Regions from separate parts of the Agromyces sp. C10 genome, predicted to be linked through region 1. Evidence: riboswitches for the same ligand, from Rfam matches in the RefSeq annotation. Region 1 holds a riboswitch; the other holds the start of a gene.

What was found. A riboswitch is a leader RNA that binds a small molecule or an ion and turns the genes downstream of it on or off. The one in region 1 is predicted to bind thiamine pyrophosphate.
Region 2: another riboswitch for thiamine pyrophosphate. It lies ahead of thiM (hydroxyethylthiazole kinase); the one in region 1 lies ahead of M1L56_RS12595 (ECF transporter S component).

What each region holds. Positions count from the first base shown of each region.
Region 1 is NZ_JALPSX010000010.1:122,249-125,644, reverse strand. Features, by position in the region: gene M1L56_RS12600 (ATP-binding cassette domain-containing protein) at 1-1,311, opposite strand, end outside; gene M1L56_RS12595 (ECF transporter S component) at 1,315-1,989, opposite strand; TPP riboswitch at 2,026-2,136, opposite strand; gene M1L56_RS12590 (hypothetical protein) at 2,188-2,520, opposite strand; gene M1L56_RS12585 (DNA polymerase IV) at 2,586-3,396, opposite strand, start outside.
Region 2 is NZ_JALPSX010000005.1:250,864-254,259, reverse strand. Features, by position in the region: gene M1L56_RS07850 (bifunctional hydroxymethylpyrimidine kinase/phosphomethylpyrimidine kinase) at 1-823, opposite strand, end outside; gene thiM (hydroxyethylthiazole kinase) at 820-1,785, opposite strand; TPP riboswitch at 1,776-1,887, opposite strand; gene M1L56_RS07840 (hypothetical protein) at 2,050-3,162, shown strand; gene M1L56_RS07835 (hypothetical protein) at 3,194-3,396, opposite strand, start outside.

The DNA of each region.
Region 1 (3,396 bases):
GTCGAGGATGATGACGTCCGGCCGCGTGGCGAGCACCGCGCCCACCGAGAGCCGCCGTGCCTCGCCGCCGGAGAGCGTGAACGGATTGGCCGCCGCGAGATGGTCGAGGCGGAGCCGCTGCATGACCTCGTCGACGCGCGCCCGGGCCTCCGCGTCCGGCAGCCCCAGCGCGCGGAGCCCCACGGCGAGCTCGTCGCGCACGGTCGCCGCGACGAACTGGTGCTCGGGCTCCTGGAAGACCGTGCCGATGCGGGTCAGGAGGTCGCGTGAGCGCCAGCGCACCGGCGCCTCGCCCAGGCCGCGCGCGAGCGGGGGCGCGGCGGTGACGGTTCCCCCGCGCGGCGCGAGGAGGCCGCCCATCGTCAGCGCGAGCGTCGACTTGCCGACCCCGTTCGGTCCGGTGAGGACCGTCGAGGAGCCCGCGGGCAGGCCGAACCGGAGTCCGGTGTGGAGCACCGGCGTGCGCGGGCGGCCGATGGCCAGCTCGTCCGCGGAGAGGATCGGGGCCGTGGCACCGGCCGCGGCATCCGTCGCCTCGGGTACCTCGAGGGGGATGCCGGGGACCCACACGCCCGCCGCCGCGAGCTCGGCCCCCCGCGCCTCGAGGACCTCACCGGGGTCGCCGTCCGCGATCATCCGCCCCTCGCGGTCGAGCACGACCACGCGATCGATCAGGCCGAGCCAGACCTCGACGCGGTGCTCCACGACGACGAGCGTGGCTCCCGTGCGGTCGAGGACGCGGCCGACCGCCTCGCGCACCTCCGCGACGCCCTGCGGGTCGAGGTTCGCGGTGGGCTCGTCGAGCAGCAGCAGGCCCGGGCGCATCGCGAGGGCGCCGGCCAGCGCCAGCCGCTGCTTCTGCCCCCCGGACAGCCGCGACGTCGGGTGGTCGAGCGGGAGCTCGAGCCCGACCGCCTCGAGCGCGTCCGCCACGCGCCGCCAGATCTCGTCGCGCGGAACGCCGAGGTTCTCGCACCCGAACGCGACGTCGTCGCCGACGCGGGCGAGGATCACCTGGGAATCGGGATCCTGCAGCACGAGCCCCGCCCGGCCGCGTGCGTCGGGTGCCGGACGCCCGTCGACGCGCAGCTCGCCCCACTGCTCGCCCTCGTCGTCGCCGCCGAGGACGCCCGCCAGCGCGTGCAGCAGGGTCGACTTGCCCGAGCCGGACGGTCCCAGGAGCAGCACGCGCTCGCCCGGATGGATCCGGAGGTCGAATCCGTCGAGCGCCGGTCGACGGCGGCCCGCGTGGCGCCAGCCCCACCCGGCGGCATCCACCCGGGCAGGACCGACGGCATCAGCGTGGTGCACGCGTCAGACCCGTCCCGTGACGTCCCGTCCGGCGCCGAACCGGTTGAGTGCCCCGGTTGCGGCGAGCGCGCGGACGACGAGCCAGCCGAGGAGGCCGGCGAGGAGCGCGCCGGAGACGACGAGCGTGCCGAGGTACAGGGCCAGGAACTCCGCGGACTTCTGGAGGTTGCCGGAGGTGAACAGCTCGAGCACCCAGGCTCCGACGCCCGCTGCGGCGCCGGCGAGCATCGCGGTGACCACGCCGAACCGGCGGTACCCGACGGCGAGGAAGACGAGCTCGGCGCCGAGTCCCTGCGCGAGACCGGAGTAGAGCGTCTCGATGCCCCACTGGTTGCCGATGAGCGCCGAGACCATGGCCGCGAGCAGTTCGACGTAGAGCGCCGCGCCGGGCTTGCGGATGATGAGCCCGCCGAGCACGCCGCCGATGAGCCAGATGCCGACGGCGATGCCGCCGAGCCCCGGCGTGAGCGCGTCGGCGGCGCTGAACCACGCATACCCGACGTTGTTCCAGATGAGGAAGACCAGGCCGGTCGCGACGCCGATGACGCTCGCGACGACGATGTCGACCACCCGCCAGCGGGTCCGGCGGCCGTTGCCGCCCGTGATGCCGTTCGCCCGGCCGTCCGCTGCGGTGTTCGCGCGGTCGTCGGCCTCGGTTCCGATGGATGTCTCGTGCACTGTCGTGCCCTTTCGTCTCGTGGAAAGCGGCACGGGAGATGAGAATCTCTGCCCTCCCTGCGCTGGCATGACCCAGATCAGGTTCGACGGTCGAAGGTTGAGAACCTTCCTCTCAGCCCGGCTCACCGGACTCCCGTGTTCGACCACGAGTATACGCCGCGCCGCCCGAGGCGAGCACGGCGCGGGCGCCGACGGCGCCTACCGCTTCAGTGCGCGAATGATGATCTTCAGCGCCTTGCCCGTCGCCGCGACGAGCGGGATGGCGACGATGAGCAGCCCGAGCACGTTCGGCTCGAACCGGACGTCGCCGCCGCGACTGATGTAGGCGCCGAGCGGCACGGACCAGCCGCCGCCACCGCCGCCCGAGCCCTCGCCCTGCTCGTCGTCCTTCCCGGCACCGCCGCCGAAGCCGTACGCGCCCAGCGCGACGGGCACGATCTCGGTGCCGCCCACCTGGACCTTGTCGGCGTACGAGGTGCGGACGCCGACGCCGGCGACCTTGTCTGCGAGTTCCAGCACGAAATCAGCCATGCGGTCACGCTACCCGGGCCCGGTCGGCGTCGAAAGGCCTTGACGGATGCCGCGCGGCGGGGGCGTCACGAGAACGTGCGCGCTCCGGGCGGCAGCGGTTCGTCGGGGCGATCCGTCTCCTCCCGCTCCCATCCGGCTCCGGCCGTGGGGAGCGGCCCGGGCGCATCGCGTCGCACCAGGGCGGCGGGCCGCACCGCACCGCGACCGAACCTCCGCGTGACCTCGTCGATGGTGCGCTCCGCGTCGCGCCACTCCTCGTCGGGATCCCACAGCGGCGCTCCGCCGCCCGCCGGGCGCAGGTGCTCGGCCCGGACGCCGATGAGGCGCACGCGGCGCCCGTCGCCCACCAGGTCGGCGAGCGGCACGAGCGCCTCCTCGTAGATCCGCCGCGCGACATCCGTCGGCTCGGCGAGGGTGCGCGACCGGGTGACGGTCGTGAAGTCGCCGTAGCGCAACTTGAGGGTCACCGTGCGGGCGACCATCTCGGCGCGTCGGAGGCGCACGCCGACGTCGGTCGCGAGGCGCAGCAGCTCGCGGGCGATCTCGTCGCGGTCGACCAGGTCGTGGTGGAAGGTCGTCTCGTGCCCGATGCTCTTCTCGACGCGCCGGGTCTCGACGTCGCGCGGGTCGACCCCGTTCGCCAGCCGGGTGAGGCGGGCGGCGAGCGCCGGACCCACGGCGCGCTCGAGGGCGTCGACGGGCATCTCGGCCACGTCGCCCACCGTGCGCAGGCCGAGCTTGAGGAGGGACTGCTCGGTCACGCGACCCACGCCCCACAGCGCGGAGACGGGAAGGGGGTGCAGGAACGCGGTCGTCTCGGCGGCGGGCACGACGAGCATCCCGTCGGGCTTGGCGCGACTGGACGCGACCTTCGCG
Region 2 (3,396 bases), on a different contig from region 1:
TGAGGGCCGTGATGACGGCCATGCCGTACCCGCCCGATGCGGCGATCGCCTTGAGGTCGGCCTGGATGCCGGCGCCGCCGGAGGGGTCGCTGCCGGCGATGCTGAGCACGCGCGGCACCGTCGCCTGCAGTGGTCGGGCCGCACCCGACGCAGCCGGGCGCCGCTCGAGGCTCGTCCACGCGCGCGCGAACTTCTGCGCGGCGGCCCGCGGGTCCGCGGCGGCGCAGACGGCCGACACCACGGCCACGCCCGCCGCGCCCGCAGCCCGAAGGTCCGCGACGTCGTCCGCTCGCACCCCGCCGATCGCGACGCAGGGCAGCGGGCTGGCCGCGGCGATCCGCGCGAATCCCTCGATGCCGAGTGCCGGCGGGTGGTCGGGCTTGGTCGCGGTGGGGCGGATGACGCCGACGCCGAGGTAGTCGACGGTGCCGCGCGGCATCCGCTCGACCGCCTCGAGGTGCGCGGCCGTGTTCGCGGTCAGGCCCACGATCGCGTCGGCGCCGAGGACGTCGCGTGCGCGGAGGACCGGGACGTCGCCCTGGCCGAGGTGCACGCCGTCGACGGGCACTCCGGCACGGCGGGCGGCCGCGGCCACCTCGAGCCGGTCGTTCACGAGCAGCGTCGCACGGCCGTCGATCGCGTCGGCGAGCGCCTCGAGCTGCCGGAGCACCTCGGCGTCGGAGGCGGCCTTGTCGCGCAGTTGCACCGTGCGCACGCCGCCCGCGACGGCGTCGGCGACGACGGATGCCACGCCGCGGGCGCCGCACTGCGCGGCATCCGTGACGAGGGTGAGGGACAGGTCGAGCGCGCGGCGGGCGCTCACGCGCGGGCTCCGGCCGCGACGGCGGCGACCGCGTGCGCGGCGTCGGCGTGCGCGGCGGCGCGGGTCACCGTGAGGTGCGCGCGGGCCCGCAGGTCGGCGGCGTCGACGGCGGCCAGGGCGTCGAGGAAGCGGACGCCGAACGTGCCGGGACCCAGTGGGGCGTGGTCGTCGGCCCGCCCGGAGGCGAGTTCGGCGGCGACCGTGTAGACCGCGGTCGCGGCGACGGTCGCGTCGAACGCATCGTCGCCGGTCGTGCGGGCCGTCGCGAGGAACGCCGCGGTCACCGCGCCGAGCGCGCACCCTCCGCCCGTGATGCGCGTGAGCAGCGCGTCGCCGTTGGCGATCCGCGCGGTGCGGACGCCGTCGGTGATGAGGTCGACCGACCCCGAGACCGCCACGACCGACCCGTGCGTCGCAGCCAGCTCCGCGGCGGCGCCGGCCGCGGCATCCGTGCCGTCGGCGGCGTCGACCCCGCGCCCGCCCGCGCCGGCCCCCGCGAGCGCGAGGATCTCCGACGCATTGCCGCGGATCGCCGTCGGCCGTGCCGCGAGCAGTTCCCGGGCCAGCGCCGTCCGCACGGGCAGTGCGCCGACCGCGACCGGGTCGAGCACCCACGGCGTGCCCGCCTCCGCGGCGGCGGCGACGGCCTCGCGGGCCGCGTCGCGCTGTTCGGGCTGCGGCGTGCCGAGGTTCACGAGCAGGCCGCCCGCGACGCGGGCGAACGCGCCGGCCTCGCCGGTGAGGTCGACCATCGCGGGGGCGGCGCCGATCGCGAGGAGCACGTTGGCGGTGACGTTCGTCACCACGCTGTTGGTGATGCAGTGGGTGAGCGGCGACTGCTCGCGCAGGGCGCCGAGGAGGCGTGCGGCGGTCTCCGCCGCGGTCTCGTGGGCCGTGGCATCCGCGTCGGATGCCGGCACGGCCGACTGGTGGGCAGGGTCGATGGACAGACGTGCGCGCATGGCGACATCCCTTCGCTAGTCCGAACTAGATCAGGTTCGACGGGTGTGATCTCAGCCGCTTCATCCCGCTCGGCGGGTGGGGCGGCACCCCGTGTCACTGCCGGCGAGCATAGCGGCCGGCGAGCGGATGCCGCGAGCACGCGTTCATTCCGCGACATCCGCGTCGCGACGTCGTAGCATCGCTCCTGCGGGCCCCCATCCCGCCACCCCGATCCGCTTCCCACCCCTCCGCTCCGCACACCCCCGCTGCCACCAGGAGTCCGGATGACCGACCTCGCCGACGACGACCTCGCCCCGACACCGGGCGCGCCCGCGGACGTGCGCGCGCCGGTGACGCCGTCGCACGCCGAAGGCCGGACCGGCGCGCACGCGCAGCCGATCGAGGTGCCGAGCGTGCCCGCCCGCCGGTCGGTCGTCGACCGGCGCCGGTACTTCCTCAGCAGCGTCGAGCCGAGCGGCGAGTTCGACGCGGTCATCATCGCGGTGACGGATGGCGCGCGCCGCCGCTACTTCACCACGCGCGACGGCGTGCGGATGGACGAGGTCGACCACGACTGGTTCGACCGCCGCAGCAGCGAGGGCGGCCGGTCGCTGCTGGAGCTCGACGACCGCGAGCTCGGCGAGCTCGAGGCGGAACTCGGGTTCGTGCGGCCCGTCCGCGGGCGGGACCCGATCGCGGAGGCGGAGGAGGAGGCCGGAGACGACGTGGATGAGGACCCGCAGCCCGAGCGAGACGATGACGCGGAGGCCATGACGGAGGACGCCGAGACGACCGCCTCGGAGTCGCGACGCTCGACGTTCGTGCACGCCGCCCCCGCGGCGTCCGTCGACGAGTCCGAGCCGGCGGCATCCGTCGACGACACCGAGCGCGAGACCGCACCCGACGCCGACCCCGAGCCCGAGCCCGCCGTCGCGGAGCCCCCTGCACTGGCCGGGACGGAGGCCGTCGAGCAGGTCGCGCTCGCGAAGGGCATCGCGTTCGTCGCGCACCGCGGGCAGCTCGACCGGGGCGGCGCGCCCTACATCGACCACCCGGGTCGCATGGCCGAGCGGTTCGACCCCGCGACGCACCCCCTGGAGGCGGCGGCGGCCTGGCTGCACGACGTGCTCGAGGACACGCCCGTGACCGCGCAGGAGCTCTTCGAGGCCGGGGTCCGGCCCGACGTCATCGAGGTCGTCCGGCTGCTGACGCGCTCGCCGGGAGTCGCGGCCGAGGAGTACTACGCGCGGATCCGCGCCCACGACGCGGCCCGGCGGGTGAAGCTCGCCGACATCGACGACAACACGGCGCGCTGGCGCCTGCGTCGGCTCGACTACGAGACGCAGCTCCGCCTCGTCGAGAAGTACCGGGTGGCCCGCCGCTCGCTCGGCGGGTGACGGCGCGGCGCGACGGCCATCCGGTCGGGGGTCAGCGCAGCACCGACACGCCCAGCGTGGCGAGGACGCCGAACGCAACGCCCCACATGACGATCGAGATCGTCTGCCAGAGGATCACCGCGTTCTTCGACGCGCCGAACGACACCATCGCCGCGGAGGTGATCTGGCTCGGCAGGATCGTCTGCCCGAGCAGGCTCACGCCGGGCACGCCGTAGCGGTCGAACCGTTCGCGGA